Regions from separate parts of the Bacillus sp. JJ1127 genome, predicted to be linked through region 1. Evidence: riboswitches for the same ligand, from Rfam matches in the RefSeq annotation. Region 1 holds a riboswitch; the other holds the start of a gene.
What was found. A riboswitch is a leader RNA that binds a small molecule or an ion and turns the genes downstream of it on or off. The one in region 1 is predicted to bind thiamine pyrophosphate.
Positions count from the first base shown of each region.

Region 2: another riboswitch for thiamine pyrophosphate. It lies ahead of tenA (thiaminase II); the one in region 1 lies ahead of thiC (phosphomethylpyrimidine synthase ThiC).

Region 1 is NZ_JBALQK010000131.1:430-13,287, forward strand. Features, by position in the region: gene V7183_RS13460 (C40 family peptidase) at 1-1,691, opposite strand, end outside; gene V7183_RS13465 (D-amino-acid transaminase) at 1,902-2,786, opposite strand; gene V7183_RS13470 (LTA synthase family protein) at 3,425-5,353, opposite strand; gene V7183_RS13475 (YkvA family protein) at 6,109-6,474, shown strand; gene V7183_RS13480 (metal-binding protein) at 6,525-7,019, shown strand; gene V7183_RS13485 (lactate permease LctP family transporter) at 7,392-9,047, shown strand; TPP riboswitch at 9,292-9,407, shown strand; gene thiC (phosphomethylpyrimidine synthase ThiC) at 9,634-11,394, shown strand; gene V7183_RS13495 (cytochrome d ubiquinol oxidase subunit II) at 11,498-12,523, opposite strand; gene V7183_RS13500 (cytochrome ubiquinol oxidase subunit I) at 12,516-12,858, opposite strand, start outside.
Region 2 is NZ_JBALQK010000211.1:7,293-11,397, reverse strand. Features, by position in the region: gene V7183_RS19360 (homoserine dehydrogenase) at 1-857, shown strand, start outside; gene V7183_RS19355 (MBL fold metallo-hydrolase) at 1,031-1,753, shown strand; TPP riboswitch at 1,826-1,931, shown strand; gene tenA (thiaminase II) at 2,113-2,802, shown strand; gene V7183_RS19345 (DUF3959 family protein) at 3,114-3,881, shown strand; partial or broken gene V7183_RS19340 (BREX system Lon protease-like protein BrxL) at 4,016-4,105, shown strand, end outside.

The DNA of each region.
Region 1 (12,858 bases):
ACACCCTTATCTCCAGCTTGAATAAATGATCCACCGCCAAGGTAGATACCCATGTGAGAAGGACCAGACTTATAAGTATCTTTGAAATAGATTAAATCACCAGGTTCAGGATTTGAAGTTTGTGATAAGCTACTCCAATATCCTGCCACACTTTGACGGCTAATGTTATGACCAAATTTATTAAAGACGTGGAAAATGTAACCACTGCAGTCAACACCATTAGCAGAAGTACCACCCCATACATATGGTACACCTGCCATTGATTGTGCGTATGCAAGTATAGAAGAGGCATTTCCACTGTTGTTATTTGTATTATTATTTTGATTTTGATTATTATTGTTATCTGTTACGTTAGATGGTTTGTTAGGTTTATTATCTACAGCGCCACTAACTGGTGTTTTTGATAGGAAGCGAGTTCCGATATAGCCAGTTTGACCGTTGTAGTTAACTTTACTCCATCCGGAATTTTCAGAAATTACTTGCACCTTTTGACCTTGAGGAAGGGCACCGATGATTCTGTAATTTGTACCTTCGCCACTACGTACATTTAATGCAGATGCATTAATGTAGTATTCACCAACGGATCCTTGTGGTTGTTGTTCTTGCTCAGGTTGTTTTGGCTGTGAAGGTGCATCTGTGCCGCCTTTAACGAACTTTACAAATTCGCTACTTACATAACCAGTTTGTCCTTGATGGTTAACTTTAAACCAACCATTTTCAACACCGGTAACGTTTAATGTTTGACCATTTAATACGCCACCGATAACACTTTGGTATGTAGCTGGACCTGTACGAACGCGAAGAGATGTTGCGTTAACAACATAAGTACCGCCAGTTTGAACAGTTACATTCCCACTTTGATATTTTGGCTCTTCTTTGTTACCTTGAATGGTATTTTCGCCGGAGCCACCTTTTGTTACATAGTCCTTGCTAATATAAGCAGCTTGTCCTGCATAGTTAATTTTAAACCAATCTTGAACTTCTCCTACAACCTGTACAACTTGTCCTTTAGGAACGGAGCCTAAAGTTGTATGAGAAGTGCTAGGACCTGTACGAACACGAAGGGAAGATACATTGACTGTATAGTTTCCACTTGCTGGTTGTACAGCTGTGTTGTTATTGTTGTTATTATTTGTAGAGCTAGCGTTTGAAGAAGCACCGGATACAAATTCGCTACTTACGTAACCAGTTTGACCATTATGGTTAATTTTAAGCCAACCATTTTCTTGGCCAATTACGTTTAATGCTTGTCCTTCATATACACGTCCTACAATGGAACTGGAATTATTTGGGCTTGTGCGAACACGTAATACATCAGCAGTAACTTTGTTGTTTCCACCTGCACTTACGCTTGTTTTTGCAGCGCCATTTTTTGACACAAATTCGCCATTAACATAACCAGTTTGACCATTATGGTTAATTTTGAACCAACCATTTTCTTCTCCAATCACGTTTAGTGCTTGTCCTTCGTAAACACGAGAGATGATATCGTGAGAAGTACTAGACCCTGCGCGAACGAGCAATACGTCAGCAGTCACTTTGTAATTTGAATTGTTTTGTGATGCGGCTTGAATAGCTTGTGCAGCAGGCTTTTGTGCATTTTGTTCAGGTGCAGCTTGAACGTTATCAAGTGTCGGGGCTGCGCCTCCTGCTACAGACACTGCCGCAAGACCAGCAAGATATTTTTTCATGTTTGTCGATTCCTTTCTGTCTGTAATATAGTGATGAAATATTTACCAACTGTTAAAAATTCTAAAAGGCATGTCGATTACTGTCAAGTCTTATAAGGGAATCCGAATATGACAAAAAGGTTACAAAACAAAATCAAGGTGTGAATTACCACCTTGATTTTCACTAGAAATCCATATATTGAAAAATGATTAGAGTGAAACTATACGCATTTAAGATAATGAGATGTCAGAAACCGAAAAACTTTGTACAAATGATTTTTGTAGTAATTTTGTGGTTGGACCAACTTGACCGTTCAAAATAGCAATTCCATCAAGATGTGTCATAGGTAAAATCTCCACGGTTGTTCCTGTAAAAAAGCACTCGTCTGCATTATAAACATCACGAATACTAAATAGTTCTTCTTGCACAGGGATTTGTAGTTTATTGGCTAAAGATAGAATATACTGACGGATAATCCCGTTTAAGATTAAATGATTGGCGGGATGCGTATAAAGAGTACCGCTTTTTACAAGAAAGAAATTAGAGTGGCTCCCTTCTGTGACGATGCCATTACGAACGAGAAGTGCTTCTTTACAACCTTTACGTTCTGCTTTTGTATAAGCTAATACATTAGGTAATAAATTTAGTGATTTAATATCACAGCGAAGCCAGCGTGCATCAGGTTCTGATATAGCGCGTATCCCATATTCAATCCATAGGGCAGGTCGTTCTTTTTTTGATATATAGGCATAGATTGTTGGGGCTACATCAAAAGAAAATGCATGTGCACGAGCTTGGACCCCACGAGATACTTGTAAGTAGACTGTTCCGTCTTCATGAAAGTTATTATTTTCGAGTAATTTGTAGAGTAATGTAATGAGTTCAGCTTTGGAGAATGGAAGTGTTAATTCGATTTCGTCCATTGAGCGATATAATCTTGTTAAATGTGGATCTAATAAGTGCAGGTTTCCTTTATAGATACGAATGACTTCATAGACGCCATCACCAAATTGTAATCCCCGTTCTTCTAACTGTATGTACGTTTGTTTTTTATTTGTATCAATAACAGTATCATTCCATAATACAAATCTTTCGTATGTCAATTTACGTCCCATCCTTTCTTAATCGTTTGAATAGTGAGTCGTGATCAAAGTAAGGGTGCTACTATATCACTTACTAAAGTAAAAAATCCTTTTGGTTGTTGTTATGTAAATTCTTTTCATGATGCTATTTGTAGGTAGCAAAAAATGTGCTGGAAATAAAAAGGGGCTAGCCTGTAAGGATCAGATGAATAAGGGCCATCAGTGAAGGTGAAAATTTTTTTATTGTATTTTGCATATACAAATTCGAAAATGAGCAATAAGAATCCTGCTTTTTACGATAAAAAAAGCAACATTCAGCATGAATGTTGCATAAGGAGGATAGCTATGTTTCATAGGGACATTGTCTTGTTAAAGGCTTGATGGATGACAAATCAGAACGTCCTTTAAAGACAATTCGTGTTACTTCCAGTAACACTAGAAAATTGTTAACAAAAGTTCCTAACATTCCCCAAAGGAAACTTTTCATAAAGTTTGAAATGAGAGACGGGGAATATATGCGACTTTGCTTATAAATTCAATTATAAAGATGTTTCATAAATTTTATGTAAATATTTAGTGAAGATTATGTAATTTTAACATCTTAGTATATAGTTCCAAATACTATGTTTAGGAAAGAGATGATGAATGAGGATGAAAAAAAGACGCCGGGATTACTCGGCGCCCTTTTTGTCTTCTTTAATAACGGTTTTTACTTCGCCAGTCTTGATTTTGTTGCTGTCAGAGAAGCGAAGTAAATCTCCCTCAATGAGTTTATCAGACATGTGCAGTTCATTTTGTGCACGGTCAATCATTGCTTGAGCTTCATCTTTTGGTACTTGTACGACCTCGCCTGTTTCGCGATTATAGAATGTATTATTTGTGTACATATATTGTTCTGTTACAAAGCTTCCATCGCGAAGAACAACGAATGATTTATAATCTGGTGAGAATACATCATGACCGAAGTGAATGTCATTGCTTGAATCAACACCAAGTAAGTTTAGAATTGTAGGTTTAATATCAATTTCACCCGTTGGTTTTGAAATTGTTTTACCTTCTTTTTGACCTGGAACATGAATAAACATTGGTGTTTTTTGTAAGTTCATATGATCAAATGTTGTAATTTCTTCTTTGCCTAAGAACTGTGCCATTGCACGGTTATGATTTTCAGAAATACCATAGTGGTCACCGTAGAATACGATAACAGAGTTATCGTAAAGACCTTCTGCTTTTAGACGTTCAATAAAGTGTTTTAACGCTTCGTCTAAATAACGAGCTGTTACTACGTAACGGTCAAATACACCATCACCAGAGTTATAAGGTTCAATGAACTTTGTTCCCTCATCGTAATCAAATGGATAATGGTTTGTTAAAGTAAGGAAACGTGTATAGAACGGTTTCTTAATATTTTTTAACATATCCACTGATTGATCAAAATACTCAATATCTTTTAAACCCCACCCTAGTTTTGTTTCAGGTGTAATTTTATAATCTAATTCGTTAAAGTAACGATCGTAACCAAGTGCAGGGTACACGATGTTACGGTTCCAGAATGTTGCGTTGTTTGCATGGAATACAGCTGTGTAATATCCTTGCTGACGCAGAATTTCTGGGGTTGCTGTATATTCATTGTTACCGTGTGTAAAGAATACAGCACCACGGTCTAATGGGTATAGCGATGTATCTACTAAGAATTCAGCATCTGAAGTTTTTCCCTGTCCAGTTTGGTGGAAGAAGTTATTAAAGTAATAACTTTCTTTTGCAAATTGGTTTAAGAATGGTGTAACTTCTTGACCATTTACAGTTGCACCAATTAAGAATGTTTGTAGTGATTCAAGAGAAACGACAATTACGTTTTTCCCTTTGGCAACGCCAAACATATTTGGATCCGGTTTACTTTGATTTGTTTTTACATAGTTTTCTGTTTCTTGTAATTTGCTACCATCAGCAAATGCTTTTTGTGAACTTGATTTTGCTTGCAAGCCAAGGTCATATACTTGGTGTGTATATAAACCTAAGTTTTTTACGAGCATAACACGGTCAAATGAACGAGTTAATAGCTCTGGGCGCTCAGTTTCTGCAAGACCTAAGTTTGCGAAGAAAATAGCAATAGTTGAAACGAAATATAAAGAACGCATTGGACGTGATACACGTTCCGTTTTTGCGAAGTCTTTCTTTTTCTTTAATAGCACGAAGAAAAGAATAATATCGGCAAATGCAACGATGATTTTGTAGTTAAGTAGTTCTTTTACACTGGATCCTAGCTGTCCAAAGTTGGATGTTTGGAAAAGGACTGGTAAAGTAACGAAGTCATTGTAGAATCCATAGAACATTACGTTACCAACAAGAATGATTGTTAAAACACAATCAATTCCAAGTGCTATATAGTTCCGTTTCTTCCCTTTTGCGAATAATGCAAGACCCACAAACAGTAATGATGTCGCTAATGGACTAATGAATAAGATAAATTCTTGCATGAAAGATTCAAGTTTTAAATCAAAGCTCGTACGTGTAATAATGTAAGTTTTCAGCCATACAGCCAAAGCAACGAACAGAGTAAAACGTACATTATGAAATTGTGATTTTAAAGATTCCTTCATCCATTCCACCCTTTCTCTATCAGGCTTGGTCGATTTTGGAGCGAAAAATGCTAAAATAAAAAATACATAGTTTTCTTTGCAATGAGTAGAGTTTTTGATATTCACCCATGTACGACTTTAACTATGCATACCCTTTTGGTTTCTTTTGTTGGTTCATAAGTATAACGTCATCTCTGTATTATACAACAAAATTCAGTTCTGAGAAACACTATAACATTTTACATCTTTTTGTATTTTTTAATTGTTACTGCCAGAGAAAACTTTAACATTGGTTTATATGCTCGTCAACTAGAAAATATAACAAAGATAAAGGGGAATGTTAAGCAGAATTCAATATTTTATATTAAGAAATATAAGTAGAAAGTATGATGTAATCCGCTAGGAAGCCATTATTATGAGGGAACATGGTTATATAAATCCATTTTAATTTTTCAATATACAAGTCGCTGCTATGCAGAATAAAACATGACCTGCACTTGTATTCTCCCTTTGTTTTCATCCTTATATGTGGTAGGAAAAGGCCCTGACGGTCAGATGCTCTCGTCCATCTAAAAAAGGGGGGATGTCGGTTTTTTAACTTGTATCTATATAGAAAATATACGAACGCTTGTTCTTTTGTTTGTTATCTGTTAAAATGAAATTCCATTGGTAAGCTATGTGTATATTTGATGAACTTTTTCTTAAATAACGAAGCTAGTTTTTTAGAAGATATATCTGTTTTTTTGATAATGAAAAAAAGTATGGGGGCTGTTTATATGGAGCGGAAATTTTCAGTCGAAGCGTTTTGGAAGAAAGTAAAACATGTAGCAAAACAAGCAGGACAGTCGGTTATTTATGCGAGTTTATTACTGTTTTATGTGTTGCAAAGGCCAGATGTTCCTAAACGGGTAAAGGCAACAATCATCGGAGCGCTTGCTTACTTTATTGCACCAATTGATGCGATTCCAGATTTTATAGCTGGGATTGGTTATACGGATGATTTAGGCGCATTAACGGCTGCATTATTGCAAGCATCTATGCATGTAAATGAAGATGTGAAGGAAAAAGCACAGATGAAATTAGCGGATTGGTTTGGTTCGGATATAGATACATCGTTTATCGATCAAAAATTAGATCAATAGGTGAGAACTGTCATAGACTGACAGTACGAACATAAGCGAGGAAGTGCACTATGCCATCAGGAAAAACACATACGAAAATAAACTTACTTTCCCTGCCGATTGTTTTGTTTATGCTTGTTTCATATGGACTAACAAATTTTGATTTTCTATTAACTTTTGGGATTGGATTTTTAATTGGTACGTTTTTTTTAACACCGGATTTAGATACTCATAGTAATGCCTATAATAAATGGGGATTACTTCGGATCTTTTGGTATCCGTATCAATGTGTGATGCCTCATCGTTCTTTTTTAACGCATACGATTGTAATAGGTGACCTTATTCGTATCTTGTATATGCTACTAGTCTTTTCTCCATTTCTATACATATTAAATGAAACAGTATTAGACGGAAAGCTAGTAGAAATGGCAAAAGAGCACGATGTATCATTAGTGACATTTGTAATGGGAGTTATTGCTGCAAGCGCACTTCATATTATAGCGGATCAATTGAATACACGTCGTAAAAGAATTATGCGAAGAAAAAAGAAAAGACGAAGAAGATAAAGCACTTGCGAATTGCGAGTGCTCTTTTAGTGTTTCAAGGTTGATTACAACGTTTAATCAAACGTTTGTTTAAGCAGAGGAAGGTTGTGGTGATAGCTTTTCTGAAAATAAATCAAACGTTTGTTTAAAAAAAGTTATTTTATTATTCATAAATAGAAAATGGATAAATAAGCAGAAATTCGGTTTAAAATAATAAAATTTTCAAAAAATATCCCCAAAAAGGAAATGATATGGTAAAGTATAAATATAGTGATATGAAAACGTTTTCCTTGGACGTTTTTTATTTTAGACTGAAAGGTATGATGACCGGATAGTCTATTGATATGATTATGAGGATTTTAAAACAGGGGATTACAGAAAGGGAGAGGGACAATGAACACATGGACGCAAGTTTACGATCCGTTCGGTAACATTTGGGTTTCCGCAGCGGTCGCACTTATTCCAATTATCTTTTTTTTCTTGGCTTTAGCAGTTTTTCGCATGAAGGGGCATGTGGCAGGATTTATTACAGTGGTATTAACAATTTTAGTTGCAATATTTGCATATAAAATGCCGTTTACAATGGCAATGGCAGCAACTGGATATGGTTTTTTATACGGGTTATGGCCAATTGCATGGATTATTATCATGTCGGTATTCTTATATAAAATTTCTGTAAAAACAGGACAGTTTGACGTAATTCGTGCATCTGTATTATCAATTACGAATGATCACCGTCTACTCGTTATCTTAATTGGCTTCTCATTTGGAGCGTTTCTGGAGGGGGCAGCAGGATTTGGTGCACCAGTAGCAATTACTGCTGCACTTCTTGCGGGTCTAGGTTTAAATCCTTTATATGCGGCTGGGCTTTGCTTAATTGCTAATACAGCACCAGTAGCATTTGGAGCGATGGGGATTCCGATTACAGTTGCGGGGCAAGTAACAGGTATTGATCCGCATAAAATCGGGCAAATGGCTGGGCATCAATTACCATTCTTATCAATGTTTGTTCCGTTCTTTATCGTATTTTTAATGGATGGCTTCAAAGGAGTAAAACAAACGTGGCCTGCATTATTTGTAGCTGGCGGTTCCTTTGCTATTACACAATTTATTACAGCAACATTTTTAGGGCCAGAGCTTCCGGATATTACATCAGCGCTTGTCAGCTTAGTATGTTTATCGTTATTCCTGAAAGTGTGGCAACCGAAAGAAATCTACCAATCTAATCAAGAAAATGCTGAAGTGGCAGCAACGACTGCATCTATGCCAAGATTAACAGCGGGAAAAGTCGTAAAGGCTTGGTCACCATTTATCATTTTAACGATTATGGTAGTTATTTGGAGTCAGAAATTCTTTAAATCTTTATTTGCTCCAGGCGGGGCTCTAGAAAGTCTTGTCTTTAAGTTTGAAATTCCAGGTTTGCACAATCTAGTAATGAAGGCAGAACCGATTGTAAATAAACCAACGCCTTATGAAGCAATATTAAAGTTGGATGTTATATCGGCGACTGGAACAGCAATTTTAATTGCTTGTATTATTTCAATATTTGTGTTGAAAATGAGTGCAAAACAAGCAGCTGAAACGTTTAAAGAAACCTTACAAGAATTAAAGATGCCGATTTTATCTATCGGTCTTGTATTAGGATTTGCATTTATTGCAAACTATTCTGGTTTATCATCGACACTAGCATTAGCATTGGCGGCAACAGGTGGATTATTCCCATTCTTCTCACCATTCCTTGGCTGGCTAGGCGTATTCCTAACAGGATCGGATACATCAGCAAACGCATTATTCTCTAATCTACAGGCAATTACAGCGCAACAAGTTGGTGTAAAAGAAGTATTGCTTGTTGCGGCTAATACAACAGGTGGTGTAACGGGTAAAATGATTTCTCCGCAATCGATTGCGATTGCGTGTGCAGCAGTAGGACTTGCTGGAAAAGAATCTGACTTATTCCGATTTACATTAAAGCATAGTCTATTCTTTGTAACCATTGTTGGTATTATGACATATGTACAAGCTTATTATTTAACGTGGATGATACCGTAAGCAATAGTCATCAATTTAACACAAACAAGCCAGGTGCTGAAAGCACCTGGCTTGTTTCATAACCCTAACTCGATGGTTACGCACGGCATGAGAGACTATTCATCCCCGATTAAGGTTTCAATTTATCAACTGTTCGAGAAGGCATATCGACTAGCAGACAAAAAACGATATGTAAAAATACAATTCATTTATTTGTATTTTTCTGATTATCGTGTATGATGGGAAAGTATTGAAAATTAAATCAGTGATAAACTAGGGGTGCTTAAGTGATGCTTAGGCTGAGAGAGAAGTGCGATAACTTCTTAACCCTTTGGACCTGATCTGGCTCGTACCAGCGTAGGGAAGTTAACGGCTTTACATAACAATGTCTTTATGAGCCAGGTCCTTGTTTTACTATGGACCTGGCTTTTTTATTTGGTATGCGCTGGCCACAAGTTTTGTTCTCGTCCTTGTCACAAGAAAAGCGGAACCGATCATTACGATTGGGTGAAGTGCAAATCAAGATACTTGAAACTAATTAGGAGCCGACTCGCGGTTCTGAGCAAAGAAGGTTTCTTGAAATGATAAAGGGGAGGAAACACAAATTATGAAGCAATCTGTTTCAGCTGAGCAAATTGAATTGAAGTCGAGTTTACCAGGGAGTAAGAAAGTCTATGTTGATGGACTACGTGAAGGTATGAAAGTACCAATGCGTGAAATTGAGCAAAGTGAAACAAACGGTGTACCAAATCCACCGATTCGTGTATATGATACGAGCGGTCCATACACAGATCATGCGTACAAAGTTGAGCTAGAAAAAGGAATTCCAGCGCCGCGCCATGCTTGGATTGTTGAGCGCGGGGATGTGGAAGCGTATGAAGGGCGCGAAATGAAACCAGAAGATGATGGTGTGAAGGCAGCATCTCAGCATACACCAGTCTTCCCGCAAATGGATCGCAAGCCGCTTAGGGCAAAGAAAGGTGCAAATGTAACACAAATGCACTATGCACGTAACGGTATTATTACGTCTGAGATGGAGTATGTTGCGATTCGGGAAGGGATGGAACCAGAATTTGTTCGTAAGGAGATTGCTGAAGGACGCGCGATCTTGCCAGCAAACATTAACCACCCAGAAGCAGAACCGATGATTATTGGACGCAATTTCCATGTGAAAGTTAATGCGAATATCGGAAACTCTGCTGTATCTTCTTCTATTGCGGAAGAAGTAGAAAAGATGACTTGGGCAACACGCTGGGGTGCGGATACTATTATGGATTTATCAACGGGAAAAAATATTCATACAACGCGTGAATGGATTATTCGTAACGCGCCTGTACCAGTTGGAACAGTGCCAATTTATCAGGCGTTAGAAAAGGTAAATGGGATTGCTGAAGATTTAACGTGGGAAGTATATCGTGATACGTTAATTGAACAAGCAGAGCAAGGCGTGGATTACTTTACAATTCATGCTGGTGTACTACTTCGTTACATTCCAATGACAGCAAAGCGTATGACAGGGATTGTTTCACGGGGCGGCTCGATTATGGCGCAGTGGTGTTTATACCATCATAAAGAAAACTTCCTATATACTCACTTTGAAGAAATTTGTGAAATTATGAAACAATACGATGTTTCCTTCTCTCTTGGAGATGGATTACGTCCGGGTTCGATTGCAGATGCAAATGATGAAGCACAATTCTCTGAGCTTGAAACACTTGGTGAGTTAACAAAAATTGCTTGGAAGCATGATGTGCAAGTAATGATTGAGGGACCAGGACATGTACCGATGCATTTAATTAAAGAGAATATGGAGAAAGAAATTGATATTTGCCAAGGTGCACCGTTCTATACACTCGGACCTTTAACAACAGATATCGCACCAGGATATGACCATATTACCTCTGCAATTGGTGCAGCAATGATCGGCTGGTTTGGTACTGCAATGCTTTGCTATGTAACGCCGAAAGAGCATTTAGGATTACCAAACAAGGATGATGTTCGCGAAGGAGTTATTACGTATAAAATTGCAGCTCATGCAGCTGATCTTGCAAAAGGGCATAAAACAGCGCAACAACGTGATGATGCACTTTCAAAAGCTCGCTTTGAATTCCGTTGGCGCGATCAATTTAACTTATCTTTAGATCCTGAACGTGCAATGGATTTCCACGATGAAACATTACCAGCAGAAGGAGCAAAAACAGCTCATTTCTGTTCCATGTGTGGTCCGAAGTTCTGCAGTATGAGAATTTCACACGATATTCGTGAATATGCAAAAGAAAATGATTTAGAAACAACGGAAGCAATGGAAAAAGGTATGGAGGAGAAAGCTAGAGAATTTAAAGAAGCTGGTAGTCACTTATATCGATAAATAGAGTATACGATTTTGAACACCTCTTTACTTCATTGATCACATGTACTTAACTTAAATATAGAAGCCCCCTTCGCTAAGACGGTAGCAGAGGGGGCTATTATTATTTCTCCTTTAAGAACGTTCGATCTTTTAAGAATAAATTCCAGAAGAAGATAAAGCCTGGAAGCAAGATTGCGATACCAATCGCATAGAGAATAAGCAAGGCGTAAAAAGTTTCTTTCGTTGTAAAACTTGTAGATACAGTGACATCTGGATAAATGATATATGGTAGATGTGCAACGCCATAAGCGTAGCTTGCAAATGCATATTGTGCAACAACTGCTAAAACAGCGATTCGCGGCCAGCCGAGTGAATCGTATTTTTTATTTGTCCACCAAAGGGAAGAGTATCCGATGACAAATAAAATAATGGAGACTGTAAACCAAGGAAATTGTTTAATTAATCCTTGCATGAGCCAGTGCGTTTCTGGGTCCATAACAACAAGGGCGATAATTGCTGTAACGAGTGTTGCTGGACCGAGTATGATGGCATTACGTCTATAAAGACGATACGTATCCTCTGAGCGTTGTTCTCTTGCAAAATCAGCTAAAAAAAGAGAGGACAGGAATAGCTCAGAAGTTAATCCGAATAACATATAACAATAAATTACAGGGCTTGAAAGAAGCTTTCCGTATAATAGAGCTTCTTTGCCTCCAGAAGTCGTAATATAGGCGCCTTCTGTTACGGGTAAAACCGTAATTAGCAAGGCGGGAATTAAAAGTCCAGTAATACCAGAAATAACGCGCATGGTATGTTCATATTTTGGTACGGAATAGGCAAACACCATAAATGTACTACGAATGGCGACGAGAACTAAAATTAATGTCACAGGTACGAACATGACCGTTGCAAGGGTGAAAGTCGCTTTTGGAAAGAAACCAAGAAATGCAACAACAACAAAAACAAGGAACGTATTAGTGACTTCCCAAGTGGGTGATAAGTAACGGTTGGCAAGCTTTCCAGCAAGTGTTGGAAGCTTGGCGTATACCATGCCCCAAAAACCAGCTCCGAAGTCAATGGAGCCTAACATGCTATATACGAAGATAAGAGCCCATAAGATGATAATCGCAATACTTGCTTCATGCACGAGAATCTCCTCCTTGCTGCTTTAAATCATTTTGTAATGGATGTCTTCTAAAGAATGTCCGTAGTACGAAAATCGTTAAAGCGCCTAGTCCAATATACAAAATGACGAATACTACAAATAAAGGTCCGACAAAATCAGCGCGTGTGGCCGAATCGATTGTGCGCTGCATTCCATAAATTGTCCAAGGTTGACGACCGCTACAACTGAAAATCCATCCGCATTCAATACCGAACATCATAATCGGTCCACATGCAGCAGTTCCCCATAGTAGCCACTTCGGCAATTCTGCTCCTTTTTTTCGATAAATAAAGTACCAATAGAGAAGAGCAATTGTT
Region 2 (4,105 bases), on a different contig from region 1:
AACAACTTCTTACTTTTGGAATAGGCACGAATGCGTTAGGAAATTATGCAGTATATGATCCGAAGGCAAAAGCGGAAATGATATGGAATGGTAATGTACTAATTGAGGCAACGCCTACTAACTTACAAAATGGCGAACCTGCAAAGTATTACATCCAAAAAGCAATCCAACATGAAATGGATGTTGTATGCATTTCGAAGGGTGCACTTGTTACAAATTGGAAAGAAATAAAAGAAAAAGCAAAGTCGAAAAATGTGCGTATTCGTTATAGCGGTGCGACTGCCGCAGCATTACCTACATTAGATATTGGACAATTTAGCCTAGCAGGATGCCAAATTGAAAAGATAGAAGGCATACTGAATGGGACAACGAATTATATCCTTACAAAAATGGATGAAAAAAATATAATTTTTCAACAAGCATTGCAAGAAGCAAAGGAACAAGGAATTGCTGAAACGAATCCTACATTAGACATAAATGGTATGGACAGCGCTTGTAAACTATTATTATTGGCAAATAGCTTGTTACAAACAGAATATTCACTGGATGATATATTTGTAAAAGGAATAGAACATATTACAAAGCAAGATATCCAAAAAGCAAAGGAAAAGAACAAATCTCTAAAATTAATAGCTACAGCATATAAAGATAGTTCTGGAATTGTTAAATTAAAAGTAGGTCCATGCGAATTGAATCAAGGTCATCCGCTTGCTAATGTCAATGGAACAGAAAAAGGAGTCACCTTCCATACAGATACGATGGGTAAAGTTACTTCCATTGGAGGTGCATCAAATCCAAGAGGGGCAGCTGCTGCGGCGTTGAAAGATTTGATTAATTTGTATCGAAAAGATATGTGATAAAAAAGAAGATCAGTTTTTAATAAAATGAGAATCACAACGAAAAATATTGACAAATAATTATTTTTGTGTTATGATTAATTATTTGTTAATTGACGTATTTTCCTCTAGCGTGATACATTTTAGTAAGAGCAATAACTTCACTAATCTATGTATCGAGGAGGAAATGTAACATGAAAATAGAAAATGGACTGTCAGTTTTAGAATTGAAAATCCAAGGATTTGAATTAAATCCAACATTACTTTGGGATGAAAAAGCAGCTATATTAGTCGATACTGGTATGCCAGGACAATTAAAGCAAATTCATGATGCAATGAATGATGTTGGTGTTCCCTTTGAACAGTTAAAAGCAATTATTTTAACTCATCAAGATATAGACCATATTGGAAGTCTTCCTGAAATACAACAGAAAGCAGATCAATCTATTGAAGTGTATGCACATGAACTAGATAAGCCATATATTGAAGGGCAATTGCATTTAATGAAAACAGATCCAAGTAAAATGAGTAAAGATCAGTGGGAAGCACTTCCAGAAGTTATGCAATTCCTATATAAAAATCCTCCTAAAGCAAAAGTAAATCAAATATTAAAAGATGGACAAAGATTGCCCTTTGTTGGAGGCATTGAAGTCATTCATACACCAGGGCATACGCCGGGACATATTAGTTTATATAGTGAAAAGCATAAAACATTAATCACAGGTGACGCTATGGTATATGTTGGTGGAAATTTAAACGGGCCTGTTCCGCGAACAACACCAGATATGAAAACAGCTACAGAATCGCTTAGAAGATTTTTAGAATTTGATATTGAGAGAGTGATTTGTTATCACGGCGGTGTTTGTGATTTGAATGTGAAGGAACAGATTGAAAAATTAGTAGGACTAAATAACTGATACTTCTATACTCATATATTTGACTGTTTTCTGAATTGTGCTATGATGAATATCAAAACTACATAGTTATTATCTATCCGCTAGGGGTGCCTATATAGGCTGAGATCAAAGAGTACTTTTGAGACCCTTGGGACCTGATCTGGCTCATACCAGCGTAGGGAAGTGGAAGTGACAGAAAATGATATTTATAATGTCCAAACCACTTTTTTTACTTGTCTAAAGAAAGTGGTTTTTATATTGATCATTTCTATACTGAGTACCTATATTAAGAGAAATTTCATTTAGATTTGGACTAAGTAGTTGAATCGTTAGTAATTGACTAATAAGAAATTTTATACATATTCATCGGAGGGATTTAAATGTCATTTTCACAGCTATTACGTAAAGAAGTTCATCCAATTTGGGAAGCAAGTTTCCAGCATCCATTTGTAAAAAAATTAGGGGAAGGAACGTTAGATTTATCTAGTTTCCGCTATTATGTATTACAAGATTCATATTATTTAAGTCATTTTGCTAGAGTACAAACGTTAGGAGCGGCAAAAGCTATTGAATTAGAAACAACAGCTCGTATGGCGCATCATGCACAAAATACATATCAAGCTGAATTATCACTGCATGAGAATTTTGCAAAAAAATTAGGAATCACTGAAGAAGAAAAGGCTTCTTTTGTTCCAGCGCCAACTGCTTATGCGTACACATCACACATGTATCGTGCTGCTTATGAAGGGCATTTAGGAGACATTATTGCAGCAATTTTACCATGTTATTGGCTTTATTATGAAATTGGTGAACGCTTGAAAGAATGTAAGCCTGAAGAACCGATTTATCGAGAATGGATTGCAGCATATGGATCGGATTGGTTCCGTACTTTAGTGGAAGAACAAATCGCACGATTAGATAGGATTGCTGCGACAGTAACAGAAGCCGATCGTAAGCGTATGAAACAACACTTTGTTATTAGTAGTCAATATGAATACTCGTTTTGGGAAATGGCTTATACATTAGAAAAGTGGCCAGTGAATGAAAAAGCAGAAGATGTAACTCTATAAGTCGGAATAGTTATAATCAGATATGAATAAAAAGAGGTATCATTCTTTAAGATAATTTGAAAATCCCGCTAATCCATAAATAGCGGGATTTGTCATTTCTGTATACAAATGTAGTTATCTATTGTCAATTATAGTTTTGTTTTTTTGTTTACTTTTGATGTAAGCAGGATTAAGATGTCTTTTAGGAATAGTAGTATTAAGCTATGAAACATGCCTTTGTATTGTGATTATTTAGAAGTGAGGAATGCTAGAAAAACAACAACATTTGCTTTACGATATAGAAGCTAAAAAATTGAAAGGGATGAGAAATTATGAAGAAACTTGATGTACTGTTAATGCTGCTCAGCTGCTTGTTTCCAATTGCGGGTTTTATGAAGCAAATCCCTTTAGAATTGTCATTGTTTATCGGGGGATTATTATTTTTCACTAGTTTCGGAAGTTACTATGCAAAACGAATGCATTCACGAATATGTAGTTGGTTAGCTTATGCGGCATTTATCACACTCCTTATGGCAATTTGGAATCAATACGTAACAACTAGCTCGTTACTAGCAAATGCAAAAATTGCAGCATGTATTGCTTTGATTCCATTCGTGTTCCGATTCCGTACATATGCAATTACTTTAGGTTTACTTGCATTATGGGGAGCTTTACTATGGGATATAAAACAAATCCAATCATTAGCAGTTCTTGGGCGTATTATGAACTTACTGACTACAGAACGATTGTATCTACTTATACTAGTAGTAGGCTTTATACTTGGTGGATTGCTTGCATACGCACTAAATCGTAACAATAGTAATGAAAAACAAGGAACAACAAATCTATTCAAACAAAAAAAGAAACGAATTAAGCCTACATTTAAGATTCGTATTCCGAGTTTGCCGAGATTAAAAGTTAAGATGTTAAAATTCGGCGGGAAATCTGCTAAATCAAAAGAAATACGTACGTATGAACCAAATCGTGAAGAAAGAGCTCCAACGTATCATACGGTGCCTACAGAGTACCAACATCAGAAAACAGAAACAACACAAGGCCAAACAAGAATGGAACGCAGAAGAAATCGTTATAACGCATAAAGAAAATGCTTATATAAATATCTGAACCCGCAATACCCTTCATGTAATGGATGGGGTGTTGCGGGTTTTTTGCTGTATAATAATTAAGATATGGATATTTTAATTATTGAGAGATTTTATAAGGAAATAATTGAGAAGAATGGATTGATGTTTTAATTCGTTCTACAGGTATGGAGCCGCTTGTAGAAAATAATTATAACTTGTGTGAACTTGGACCAAGAGGA